DNA from 2 places in the Streptococcus sp. DTU_2020_1000888_1_SI_GRL_NUU_041A genome. Region 2 is predicted to be linked to the other one. Evidence: riboswitches for the same ligand, from Rfam matches in the RefSeq annotation. Region 2 holds a riboswitch; the other holds the start of a gene.
What was found. Region 2 has a riboswitch for preQ1 ahead of RSK81_RS04270 (nucleoside hydrolase). Riboswitches for the same ligand answer to the same signal wherever they lie in the genome.
Positions count from the first base shown of each region.

Region 1: another riboswitch for preQ1. It lies ahead of RSK81_RS08185 (QueT transporter family protein); the one in region 2 lies ahead of RSK81_RS04270 (nucleoside hydrolase).

Region 1 covers NZ_CP135591.1:1,661,103-1,667,754, forward strand. Annotated here, with positions in the region: gene RSK81_RS08155 (hypothetical protein) at 1-1,643, opposite strand, end outside; gene RSK81_RS08160 (hypothetical protein) at 1,659-2,135, opposite strand; gene RSK81_RS08165 (hypothetical protein) at 2,137-2,796, opposite strand; gene RSK81_RS08170 (hypothetical protein) at 2,793-3,128, opposite strand; gene RSK81_RS08175 (hypothetical protein) at 3,149-3,541, opposite strand; gene RSK81_RS08180 (hypothetical protein) at 3,556-3,978, opposite strand; gene RSK81_RS08185 (QueT transporter family protein) at 4,135-4,650, opposite strand; PreQ1 riboswitch class II at 4,648-4,784, opposite strand; gene RSK81_RS08190 (GtrA family protein) at 4,813-5,253, shown strand; gene RSK81_RS08195 (B3/4 domain-containing protein) at 5,324-6,031, opposite strand; gene RSK81_RS08200 (MarR family winged helix-turn-helix transcriptional regulator) at 6,049-6,498, opposite strand; gene RSK81_RS08205 (hypothetical protein) at 6,618-6,652, opposite strand, start outside.
Region 2 covers NZ_CP135591.1:836,329-842,980, forward strand. Annotated here, with positions in the region: gene obgE (GTPase ObgE) at 1-921, shown strand, start outside; gene RSK81_RS04260 (hypothetical protein) at 933-1,094, shown strand; gene RSK81_RS04265 (ECF transporter S component) at 1,182-1,733, opposite strand; gene RSK81_RS04270 (nucleoside hydrolase) at 1,747-2,718, opposite strand; PreQ1 riboswitch class I at 2,839-2,883, opposite strand; gene RSK81_RS04275 (RidA family protein) at 3,016-3,396, shown strand; gene rapZ (RNase adapter RapZ) at 3,451-4,341, shown strand; gene RSK81_RS04285 (YvcK family protein) at 4,338-5,315, shown strand; gene whiA (DNA-binding protein WhiA) at 5,312-6,223, shown strand; gene RSK81_RS04295 (NAD(P)/FAD-dependent oxidoreductase) at 6,256-6,652, opposite strand, start outside.

The DNA of each region.
Region 1 (6,652 bases), 820 kb from region 2:
TCTGGCTTAACCTTGGTCGGATTGACTTCGGCTGGGCGAGTCACTTCGATATCGGGCTTCTTGGTCACGTCCACTTCTTTCGGACGGCTGTTTGGTGACACCACCTCGCTCGGACGAGCTTGGCTGACCTCCGGCTTCACGGGCTTACCTGTATCCAACTCGCTGTTGGTCTTATCCACCGCTGGACGGCTTGGATTGTCAATCTCGGGTTTCGCCGTTTTAGTGGTATCAATTTCTGGCTTCTTATTTGGACCAGTTATCTCTGGACTGCTTGCACGGTCAATCTCAGGCTTGCTTGTCTTCATCACATCAAGCTCTGGTTTCTTGCTTGGACTTGGTATTTCTTGATGTTGGGGCGTTTGAATCTCTGGTTTTGGCTTCTTGCCTGTACCAAGCGTAGACGGATCCACATCTGTGTCCGCATGGGTCTTCAAGCCTGCATTGCCCGCTGGCAGATCCACACCTTTCCCACTACTTGGCAAGTCCACATCAGCTCCACTGCCACCCTTGCCAAATCTTGCTCGGGCTTTATTTCCAAGAGCAGTAGCTCCATGACCAATCGCACGCCCTATTCCAAACTGGAGTGCTGCGCCCAAGGGGTCATCCTGCATCGCGGTCACCGTATGAGCGATGTCATTGGCATCGTCGGCATAATTGACAGCTTTGCCTACCGTCTGTACCGTCGTAGAGGCGGCTTTCCCTGTCTTGGCAAGCACGCTGGCATAGGTCGCAAAGCCACCGGTCGCTGCCGTCAAGACTGCGTCCACACCTGCCCAGATACGCTCCCCGTCAGTCAACCGTTTCCCCGAAATGGTCTCCCCGCTAATCGCCTGATAACCGCTATCTGCCACCAGATAAGCAGTCCCTGCTCCGATAAGGATAGGAGCTAGGGTACCGCCACTCAGGACGCTCCCTGCGATAATGGCACCCACTGCTATAATTTTACCACCAATTTCAACCCACTGCAACCAGCCTTTGTTGTTCTCCTTCCAAGTCGAGCGCGCCCGCTCGTACTCGCCGACTTGCGTCGGAAACATAGCTTCCATGAGCTGTTGGTCGCTCAAGCCCTTGAGCTTTTCGTAATTCTCATGATCTTCTTTCTCAATTTTCGCCAAGCCTTCTTTTGCCAGCTTGAGCTTAACATCGTAGAGTTCCTTGGCAGCGGGTATCGGTGTTTTGTCGCTATTGACAATATCCGAAATACTGTAGTGCTCTGTGGTGGTGTACTCTATCGCAGTCCCGTACTCATCGTAAGCCGTGTTGGTTTTCGTATAAGTCAAATACTTACTCTTATACTGGTTTTTCCCTTCGTTGACCTTATTGAGACTCTCCAAAGCATTATCCAAACCCTCAAAGAATTTCCCGTCAATATTTTGGACGATTTCCTTGTGGACTTTCTTAGAGGCATCCAAGCGATGAAGAGCATGGTGCTCCGCATCTTCAAAAGGACCGACGGGCATGTCACGCCCCAAAGTCGCTTCTCCCGTTGCCACATAGAGATGAGCTAAGCCCTCAGAATTGACCTTATTTGACACTTCATCAATATCGCGTAGCAAGTCCTTTACGCAGTTGATGTTGCTGTGAAACCAACCCGTCTTAGAGCCTTCTTTAAAGTCAGGTTCATTCGTATAATATTTAGCCATTGTAACTCCTCTCTATCAGGCTCCACCAGTACCGATGATAATATCAGAAGACTTGGTCCCCTTCATATTCTTGTGAATTTCACCATTCTCGTCTTGAATAGATTTTTTCAGCTTGTCAACAGAGCCCTTAGGATCGTCTTTTATCCCCTGCTTGTCCTCAGCAGAAGTCTCGGAGCTATATAAAATACTGTTGGCGATGTCCATAGCCAGTATCTTATCAGTATCAATAAATTCGCTATAGGTGGTCTGTGTGTGCTTAAATATGACCTCGGTCAAAGTCTGAAAAGTCTGCGCTTTCGTGACAAATCGAATCAGCTGATTCTCATTTCCAACCATACGATTATGCACTTCTCCCTTTGAAGTGAGCGCAGGCAAGCCGTCAACTCCTTCTTTTAATTTCGTACTCAGCTGGGTTGCTGAAGTGACCATAGTTCGGATATGGAGCAAAAGCTGTTCCTGCTGCGTTAGGTCAATACTAATTTTGTCTGCCATATTACACCCTCACTTTCAAATCGTGGATAATCTCATCTCGTAATTCCTCACCGTCCACCGAGCGAATGCGTTCATGCGCCACATCAAACTCATACAAGCCCGATGGCGCCTCCAAAAAGAGACTGTCTTTCAGCAGCTCCTTGCGCCGAAATGTCTGCAAACGAATGGCTTCATTGTCGGCATAGTAAGCCTGTAAGCGAAAAGCCGAAAAAGGTTCCCAGCTGTAGTAAGCGTAGTTCTTGCGCTTCTCTTCCAAGTCCTTCAAAATCGGATGAATGTCTTTCAAATGCGCCAGAAAAACCAGGCTATGCAAAGTTTCAATCACATATTGATTATCGCCAATCTGCTTGATGACCGTCGTCGTCCACTTGTTGCTGTCGGTTTCCTGCGCGCAGAAATAATTGCTGTCCACCTGACAATGGTAAATCGCCTTGTGATAACGCTCCAGAAAAGCGCCGTAATAAGCGCACTCTTCCGTCGGCTCGTTATCAATCACCAAGCCCATTTTCCCCAAGTCCTCGTAGCCTTTTTCTAAAACCTGGCGCAGATTTTCCAAGCGAGTTTTTCCCTCTTCGCTAGGCAGGGGCAGAAAGAAGAGGTCATCCGAATAATCGTTAAACATGTGTAAGGCGTAAATCGCCTCCAAAGTAAAAGTCTTCATCCGTTGTCAATCTCCTTTTTTACATTGGCTTGGGAAGTTGAATTGAGCAGGGTTTCCAGCCCCTCAACAGCCGTTTTCAGCTCCTTCACGCTAGAAGAAAAATCACCTTGGTACTGTTTGAGAAAATCCTTCAGCCCCAGATATTGCTCCTTAGCCTTTCCGCTCCAGAGGCTCTCACTGCTTTCCATAGCGGAGATATTAGAAGGAATGGTTGTCTCTATCAAAGTCACGGCTGCTTTTAGATTTTCCAACACCGCAGCAATATTGCTACTTTCGTATTGTACCGTCTCAGCCGTATAACGGTCTTGAATATCATTGATATTTGTATTCATTTATACACACTCCTCCTTAATTACCACATTCTTTCGAAAGGATTCCATTTTCCTTCATTGTATTCAGATTTAGCACTATCAATCTGACTGTCAAGGCTACTGATTTTCGATTCTAAAAGATTGTGCAGATTGACGAATGACTGATTGGCGTCACGAACATAGTCGCGGTATTTTTTCATCGTTTTGACATCTTCTTTGAGATGTTCAGAAAGATTGCTGATGTAATGATAGCCCTCTTCACCGTCTACAATGCCGATGATTTTTTCACAATAATCGATAAAATTGTTCATATCATCCAGACTACGCATATGACTCAAACTATGCGACCGAATACTATTTCGCACCCGCTCATATTTTCTCTTTTCACCGCTCAGGTTTTCTACCCTGCTTTTCAATTCTTCATCACTTGCCATACTCTTCTCCTTCCTTAATTACGATACTGTTGGATAATCTCGTAGATTTCCTTTTTTTCTTTCTCTGCCATGCCCGACTGATAGCTTTGCACAAAGACAAAAGCCACAACTGCGAGCGCTGGAAGAAGCATCAGATAACGTTTTTTCCGCATAGACATAGGCACCGCGACCTCTTTGGTCTTAACAGCTTTAAATTCTGGGTGCTCTTTTTCTATTTGATTTTTTGCCGTAAATAGAGGAAAAGCCCCGACAAACCAAATAGGGAGCATAATAATCGTGAGAATAGAAAAATACCTATTGTAGGACGGTAAATCATTATATAGTAATATAATGACACCCGCCACTCCAATAAGGTATGCAAGTCCCCACCAAAGAAGCCAATGATAGGCCTCTTTTTTGATTATCAAATACTCCCTAAGCTGCTCATTTTGTTCCATACAGAACCTCCTTGCGTTGTTTTTTTGGTCTCCCCTACCAAGAAGTTTAATGAGACTAATCTTAGTCTAAATGTACACTTCTAGCATACCATGAAGTAAAAAAATATGCAAATGCTCCCAATCTGTCTATTTACACACATCAGAGCCACAAAAAGCCTATTTTGTCAAATCAATATTTTTTGCAATCTGGTTAATAAGGATAGCTCCAGCAATCAAGGAAGCAAATTCTCCAATGGCTGTTGTAAACCAAGTCAGGAGGAATGGATAGCCTTGCAAGAAATGTAATTCTGCAGCAATGGTCACCATCGAAATAGAGAATAAAACTGCAAAATAGAAATGGTCCAAACGAATCAAGCCTTTAATCAGATATTGATTCTTATAGCGACTGAAAAGATAGACACCTAGTGACAGGAAGACTAAAGTGGACCCACCGCCAACAAAGACATCAACGATTCCAAAACTATAGAGATTGGCAATCATACAGCCAATGGTCACTCCCATGATATATTTCCGATTATAAAAGGCCATAAAGTTCATCATTTCAGAAATTCTGAACTGGTAAGCACCATAGCTAATCGCATTTAAAGGAGGCGTAATCGTAAGAGCTACATAAATGGCAGCAACAATGGCAATCTGAGCCAAATCACGAACTGTCAGTTTTTCTTGTTTCATGTTTTCTCCTTTAGCGGCTTTACCGCGTGTAATATGCTTGGCGAAAGAAGCTAAGCGCCAAGGGTTGCGCCCCATGAGTGGAGCATCATTAGTTGATTCCCCCACAGATTTGGCAACCCAACTAGTATAGCATAAATCCTAGAAATATGATAGACTATCTTTATGAAAACTTTAATCAAAAAATTCTTTGACAATGAGGTTCTGTCCTACCTCTTCTTTGGTGTGGCAGCTACCCTTGTTTATATGACTACTCGTCTCCTTATCTTCGCTCTTACAGGACAGACATTATTTGCGACCATTACTGCTAATGTCACAGCAGTACTTTTTGCCTTTATCACAAATGATACCATTGTCTTTAAACAGCAGCGCAAAGGTTGGCAAAAGCGACTTTTTAAATTTGCTCTGGCGCGTTCTGGCACTCTTTTGCTAGACATCGTTCTTGCAAAATTATTAGTGGATACTTATCCTAATATTATCGGGCAATTTGTCAACAATAACCGCAATCTTATCAACTCTATCGAGTCACTTTTTTCTCAAGTACTTATTATTGTTCTCAACTATGTTTTCAGTAAAGTCTTTATCTTTGAAAACAAGAAAAACTAATTGACTATGATACTTCAACCTTAAAATATCAAATCTGGACCAGATAATTCTAATCCAGATTTTTTTATTCTCAGATTTCCAAGCTTGGGTTATCAAGCGTCAGATGGGTGATTTCACCTTTGACACCAAAATAGTCCTCAATCAGAGTCTGGAGTTCTATCATAGCTGCTTGGGCACGCGCTACTTGCTCTTCATTGATGGACTCAATGACCAAGATTGCATCCTTGGTCTCTTCCGTCAGCATAGTCCGCTGGGCTTCTCGCCAGTTCAGGCAACGGCAGACAGCCCCCTCTTCATCATAGTAGATGATTTCTTCTGGCAGTGCCAGTGCGTCACTCTCAGCGCCCAGCGGGAAAAAGGCTTCCCCACCCTTGGCTTTTCCTAGATGAAGACCTCTGACAATCTTATCCAAATCTTCACCGCCACATGGAACCGCATAAGACAGCGAGACACTGTTGTAGATATCGACCAAAGGATTGATTGGATGAAATTCCCGCCCCTGACTGACCCGCTTGAGCAGAGCCTCGATAGAGGAGCGCGCTCCTTTCTTGGTCTTGAATTGACTGAAGGCCTGCCGCCACTCCTGAATGACTTCATTTTGAGTGAAGTTCTCATCTAAGATAAAGTCCTCAGCTCGTTTCGCTCCCTTATCCAGCAGGGATTTGAAATATGAGTCCTTACTCTCATCCACACTATTATCAATCCCCTTGATCACTAAAATACTAATCTGACCTTCCGGAAATACTTGCCAAAATTCATTTTCAACTGTAACTTTCATGTTCTACCTCTTCAATCTTAATAGTTTCTTTTTTGTCCTTTTTTGACGGCTTCCCAGTCACCTGTGATGTTTTCACGCACTCGGACCAGCATTTCCTCCAAGGCTTGAACTTCCGCCTGAGAAAAGCCCTGCAGGGAAGTCTCTTCAGAATAGTCATTTTCAGCCAGGATAAAAGGATAAAGTTTTTCTCCTTTTTCCGTCACAAACCATTCCTTGTTCTTCTTGTTGCCTTTGGCTGCCTTCTGCTGCACCAAGCCCTTGGCCTCTAGCTTCTTAACAGAACGGGCAACCGTTGAGCGATCCACCTTGAGAAGCTCCGACAGCTCCTCTTGAATGATCCCTGGATTCTCCGCGATTCGCACCAGATAAAGATATTGCCCCCGTGCCAGCTCTATGTCACGGAACTCAATATTAGCAATGGAATCCAAAGCCCGGGCGATAATCCCAATTTCCCGCAATACTGACATATCCCCTCCTTAAATTTTTATTTGACTCTATTATAACACATTTTATTGCAAATGCAATAAAATTAACTAAAAATAAAAAAGAGGAAATTCCTCTTTAAATTTGGCAAAAATGTCTTTTTCTAGTTTTCTTCCTTATAGTATTTTTGTAATTCTT
Region 2 (6,652 bases):
TTTGCGACGCCTAAAAATCCTGCTCCAGAGATTTCTGAGAACGGAGAACCAGGTCAAGAGCGAGAGCTTCTGCTGGAGCTCAAAGTCCTAGCAGACGTTGGTTTGGTTGGCTTCCCTTCTGTCGGGAAATCCACTTTGCTTAGTGTCATCACAGCAGCTAAGCCTAAGATTGGTGCCTATCATTTCACGACCATCGTTCCCAATCTAGGCATGGTTCGCACCCAGTCTGGAGAGTCCTTTGCAGTAGCAGATCTACCAGGTTTGATTGAGGGGGCCAGCCATGGGGTTGGACTGGGAACCCAGTTTCTCCGTCATATTGAGCGGACACGTGTCATCCTGCACGTCATCGATATATCAGCTAGTGAGGGGCGTGACCCTTATGAGGACTATCTAGCTATCAATAAAGAGTTAGAATCCTACAATCTTCGTCTCATGGAGCGCCCGCAGATTATTGTTGCTAACAAGATGGATATGCCAGATAGTGCTGAAAATCTTAAGATATTCAAAGAGAAATTAGCGGCTAATTATGATGAATTTGCGGAGTTGCCACAAATCTTCCCAATTTCGAGTCTGACCAAGCAGGGACTTGCGACCCTCTTGGATGCGACCGCAGAATTACTGGATAAGACGCCTGAGTTTCTTCTCTATGATGAGTCTGAAATGGAAGAAGAAGCTTACTATGGCTTTGATGAAGAAGCGCCAGCCTTTGAAATTTCTCGTGATGATGATGCGACTTGGGTACTGTCTGGTGACAAGCTTGAGAAGCTCTTTAATATGACCAACTTTGACCGCGATGAAGCAGTCATGAAATTTGCCCGTCAACTTCGCGGTATGGGAGTTGATGAAGCACTTCGTGCTCGCGGAGCTAAGGATGGTGACCTGGTCCGCATCGGCAAGTTTGAGTTTGAATTCGTTGACTAAGGAGGCTTGCAATGGGTGATAAACCAATATCCTTCCGCGATGAAAATGGAAATTTTGTCTCTGCAGCTGACGTCTGGAATGCAGAAAAGCTAGAAGAGCTCTTTAACAAACTGAATCCCAAGCGTAAGCTGCGTCTGGAAAGAGAAGCATTAGCGAAAGCAGAAGATGAATAAGATAAAAAGCAGCTGAGCAGGAAATAATCCTACTCAGCTGCTTTTTTTGCGCCAAAGATGTATTCGTTAAGGTAATTAACCTTTGTTTTAAGCAAAGATTTTAGGACTGACTGCTTTTATTCGAGGGAGAGCAGCTAGGCAGACACCTAGAACGATAAGCTTGTCTGCATAATCAGTCAGTATTTGGACGAGGACGATACTAAGGACGGGGTTGGCTCCCATTCCCCGTAGGGCTTGGACGATGAAGCTGGATCCGCTGGATGTTATGCCTCCGAAGAGCAGGACAGTGATTGCAGAGGCTACTAGGGTACCTGGAAGGGCTACCAATAGGGTTTTCCAGAGAAGACTGAGCTTTAAGCTTCCTTTTTCTTTAAAAAAGCAAGCTGCTGAAAGAGCAATGATGATAGCGGCTGGCGAGTAGTAGAGAGAAAAGATATCAGTTGTCATCCAGCCAATGAGGGCGCTGAGAAAGGCAATGCCAGCCCCAGCAAGAGGCCCTAAGGTCAAGCTAGCTAGAATCGTTCCAAAGGTATCTAGATAGATAGGTAATTTCAGAAATAGTGCAATATTAGCTCCCACGTAGTTAAGAGCGATACAGATAGACAAGAAGCTTAGGATAAGGGGTGTTGATTTTTTCATGATAAAATTTTCCTCATAAAAGTGATGATAGGTCTCGAGCAATCGTTTCCTTAGGTTGATTCAGGAGAATGGCCAAGAAGTCTTGGAAGAAGAGTGAGGGACTGACTTGAGTTGCAATATAGGCATTGGCTGGTTTATGATAGAAGTCATAAGCATCAACCACAGTCTGTCCAAGAGCAATGCCTTCGGTTACGACTTCGACATAGGAGTCAAAGCCCGTACAAAGATCCTCATGCAGAAAATGAGCAATAGCAAGCGGATCGTTAATGACACAGCCGATGATGTGTTCATATTCCCAGTGAAAGTCCCAGTAGAAACGCGTGATGCGACCGACAAACTCAGCTACTTCTGGCTGCAGGTAACGCATGTACTCTAACAGATTAGGGGTGAGGACGATGGCGCGTGTGACATCCAGTCCCACCATCTCGATTTTCCGGCCTAACTTTTGATAGACAAATTGAGCGGCGTGTGGGTCACACCAGTAGTTATACTCGGCTACAGGTGAGCAGTTGCCATGAGATTTGTAGCTGCCGCCCATGCTGACAAAGCGTTTGATATGTTTTCCAATTTGGGGATTTTGCTTTATTGCCATTGCTAGATTAGTCAATGGTCCCAAGGCGATTAGGGAAGTGTCCTGAGTCTTCTGGAAATAGGTAGCCAGAAATTCAGAGGCTTTTTGAGGCTGGGGCTGACAATTGCTTGTCCGATTGATTCTGCTCTCTCCTAAACCATCCATACCGTGGGTATCCTGGGCTGAAACGAAATCGCGGACTAGAGGTTTTTCTGCCCCTGCATAGACTGGTATATCTAACCGATTCAGTCTTTCTAATATTTTAAAGGCATTTTCAACACCAAGATCTACTGGGACATTTCCAGCGACGATGGTTAGTGCTACTACTTCTAGATCGGGATGTTGAATGGCATAGATTAGGGCTAGACTGTCATCTATACCAGGGTCACAGTCGATAATGATTTTTCTTTTCATGAGTTCTCCTTTGCCTAAATAAAAATGAGGTTGAGACAATCGGTCCCAACCTCTTAACTGTCAGCCTAATCGAGGAGACAGCAAAAAAACTATGCGCAAGACATTTTATATACAATATAAAGGCACTTAGTTTTTTATTCTGGGAAGTTTTCGAACCAGTCCAAAACCGAGGTTTTGATTTCTCCATTTTTCTATCATAAATAAAAATAAGGAAAAAGTCAATGGGAGTAAGCCTAACATGGCCACCCCCATCTTTTTATGGTATAATGAAAAAAATAAGTAGGAGAAGTGATAATTATGGCAAAAACGATTCATACAGATAAAGCACCAGCAGCGATTGGACCTTATGTTCAAGGAAAAATTGTTGGCAATCTTTTGTTTGCGAGCGGGCAGATTCCCCTGTCTCCTGATACAGGAGAAATCATTGGGACGACTATTGAAGAGCAGACCCAGCAGGTACTGAAAAATGTTTCAGCCATTTTGGAAGCTGCTGGAACAGACTTTGACCATGTGGTCAAGGCTACTTGCTTCTTGAGTGATATCAATGATTTTGTGGCCTTTAATGAAGTTTACAAAACAGCCTTTACAGAAGCATTTCCAGCTCGTTCAGCAGTAGAAGTGGCTCGTCTGCCTAAGGATGTGAAGATTGAGATCGAGGTTATTGCCGAGATTCTCTAAAAAAGAGCAGGGAAACCAGCTCTTTGACAGATTCTGTCTGATGAAAGGATTATAATGTCTGAGAAGAAAATTCAGCTTGTCATTGTGACTGGAATGAGCGGTGCGGGGAAAACCGTAGCCATTCAGTCCTTTGAAGACTTAGGTTATTTTACCATTGATAATATGCCGCCAACTCTGGTGCCAAAGTTTTTGCAGCTGGTCGAAGGGACCACTGACAATGATAAATTGGCTCTGGTTGTCGATATGCGGAGCCGTTCCTTCTTTTTGCAAATCCAGAATGTTTTGGACGATCTAGAACAAAACGAGAACATTGATTTCAAGATTCTTTTCCTAGATGCGGCGGATAAGGAGTTAGTAGCTCGTTATAAGGAAACGCGACGCAGTCATCCGCTGGCAGCTGATGGGCGGATTTTAGATGGGATTAAATTGGAGCGCGAACTTTTAGCTCCTCTGAAAAATCTTAGTCAGAATGTTGTGGACACAACAGATTTGACACCACGGGAGCTCAGAAAGACCATCTCTGAACAATTTTCAAATCAGGCTGACATGCATAGTTTCCGTATTGAGGTCATGAGTTTTGGTTTCAAATACGGTCTGCCTTTGGATGCTGACTTGGTTTTTGATGTGCGCTTTCTGCCTAATCCCTACTATAAGCCTGAGCTACGCAATCAAACTGGCTTGGACAAGGATGTCTTTGACTATGTCATGAACCACGCCGAGTCAGAAGAATTTTACCAGAACCTGCTAGGCTTGATTGAGCCTATTTTGCCGGGCTATCAGAAGGAAGGAAAGTCTATCCTGACTATCGCTGTGGGCTGTACGGGTGGTCAGCACCGCAGTGTAGCCTTTGCTCAGCGCTTAGCAGATGATTTGGCTAAAAATTGGCCGGTCAATGCCAGTCACCGCGACAAAAACCGTCGGAAAGAAACGGTGAACCGCTCATGAGAAAGCCACGAATTACAGTCATCGGCGGTGGAACAGGAATTTCAGTTATTTTAGACAGCCTACGTAAAAAGGACGTAGAAATTACAGCCATTGTCACAGTAGCAGATGATGGAGGCAGTTCTGGTGAGCTGCGGAAAAACATCCAGCAGCTGACTCCGCCAGGTGACCTTCGAAATGTTCTGGTAGCCATGTCTGACATGCCAAAATTCTATGAGAAGGTCTTCCAGTATCGCTTTGCGGAAGGAGATGGCGTTCTAGCGGGGCATCCTTTGGGCAATCTGATTATTGCCGGTATTTCCGAAATGCAGGGCTCAACCTATAATGCCATGCAGCTTTTGACCAAGTTTTTCCATACGACAGGAAAAATTTACCCTTCTAGCGACACTCCCCTAACTCTGCATGCTGTGTTTGCAGATGGGACGGAAGTTGTCGGTGAAAGCAATCTGACCAGTAAGAGCGGAATGATTGAGCGGGTCTATGTGACCAATACCTATGATGACAAGAAGCCTGCTGCTAGCAAAAAGGTGGTTGAAAGTATTCTGGAAAGCGATATGGTGGTTCTGGGACCAGGTTCGCTATTTACCTCAATCTTGCCTAATCTCGTTATCGAGGAAATTGGTCAAGCTCTTTTGGATACCAAGGCAGAAGTGGCCTATGTCTGCAATATCATGACCCAGCGCGGCGAAACAGAGCATTTTTCAGACAGCGATCACGTCCAAGTCCTGCACCGTCATTTAGGCAGGAAGTTTGTAGATACAGTCTTGGTTAATATCGAACCTGTCCCTCATGAGTACATGGACAGTAATCAGTTTGACGAATATCTGGTACAGGTGGAGCATGATTTTCAAGGATTACAAGAGCAGGTTCCGCGCGTTATTTCTTCGAATTTTCTTCGTTTGGAAAATGGCGGAGCTTTCCATGATGGTGAGTTGGTCGTTGACGAATTGATGCAGATTATACAGGTACGCAAATGAGCTTTACAGTAAAAGTAAAAGAAGAACTGTTGAGTCTGGCAAGCAGAGATAAAAATGAGCTGTCAGCCATGATAAAGATGTCTGGTAGTCTGGGATTGGCCAGCAGTGGTTTGACCCTGTCTGTCACAACAGAAAATGCCAAAATTGCCCGCCATCTCTATGAGTTGCTGTCGGACCTCTATCAGGTCAAGTCAGAAATCCGCCACCATCAGAAGACCAACTTGCGCAAGAATCGCGTTTATACAGTATTTCTGGATCAGAAAGTGGAAGAAATCCTTTCTGACCTGCACTTAGCTGACTCCTTTTTTGGTATCAAGGCAGGGATTGATCAGGCTATTTTGTCAGATGACGAAGCTAGCCGAGCCTACCTTCGGGGAGCCTTTCTTTCAAATGGCAGCATGCGGGAGCCAGACTCAGGTAAGTACCAGCTAGAAATCCTGTCCGTTTATCTGGATCATGCTGAGGATTTAGCTGCCTTGATGCGCCGTTTTCTGCTGGATGCCAAGACCATTGAGCGTAAGAAGGGGGCTGTTACTTATCTGCAGCGTGCTGAGGATATCATGGATTTTCTCATTGTCATCGGTGCTATGGAAGCTATGGCTGAATTTGAATCTCTTAAGCTCATGCGGGAAGCGCGCAATGACCTCAATCGCGCTAATAATGCGGAGACAGCGAACATCGCCCGTACGGTCACAGCCAGTATGAAAACTATCAACAATATAGCCAAAATCAGTGATAATATTGGCATTGAGAGTTTACCTGTAGACCTGCAGGAGGTAGCCCAGCTTCGTATCCAACATCCGGACTACTCCATCCAGCAGCTAGCTGATAGTCTGAGCCGGCCACTAACTAAGAGCGGTGTCAATCATCGCTTGAGAAAAATCAATAAAATTGCAGATGAATTATAAAAGCTGCTGAGCTTGAGCTCGGCAGCTGTTTTTTATAGGCTTGTAGAATGTTTGGGTTGGACTTTTTGCTCAGGATAGATATGGTTAATGGCATTGTTGACAGCAGTAGGTGCCTCGCCTAGCCCAGTCGCAATCAGATCAATCTTGCCCTCGTAGCTGCAGCAGTCTCCGGCTGCATAGATACCTGGCACAGAAGTTTCTTGCTTGCTGTTTACCAAAATCTTGTGACGGTTGAGCTCCAAGCCCCAATCTTTGAGATTGCCGACAGAGGATTTAAAACCGTAGTTGACAAAGAGATGATCTAGAGGCAGGTTCTGGCTTTCCTCTCCCTTGACTTGGCTGATTTCCAAGTGGGTTATCTTGCCATTTTCGCCAACCAATCGACTGGGTACAAATGGTGTCTTAATCTCAACACTAGAAGCCTTGAGT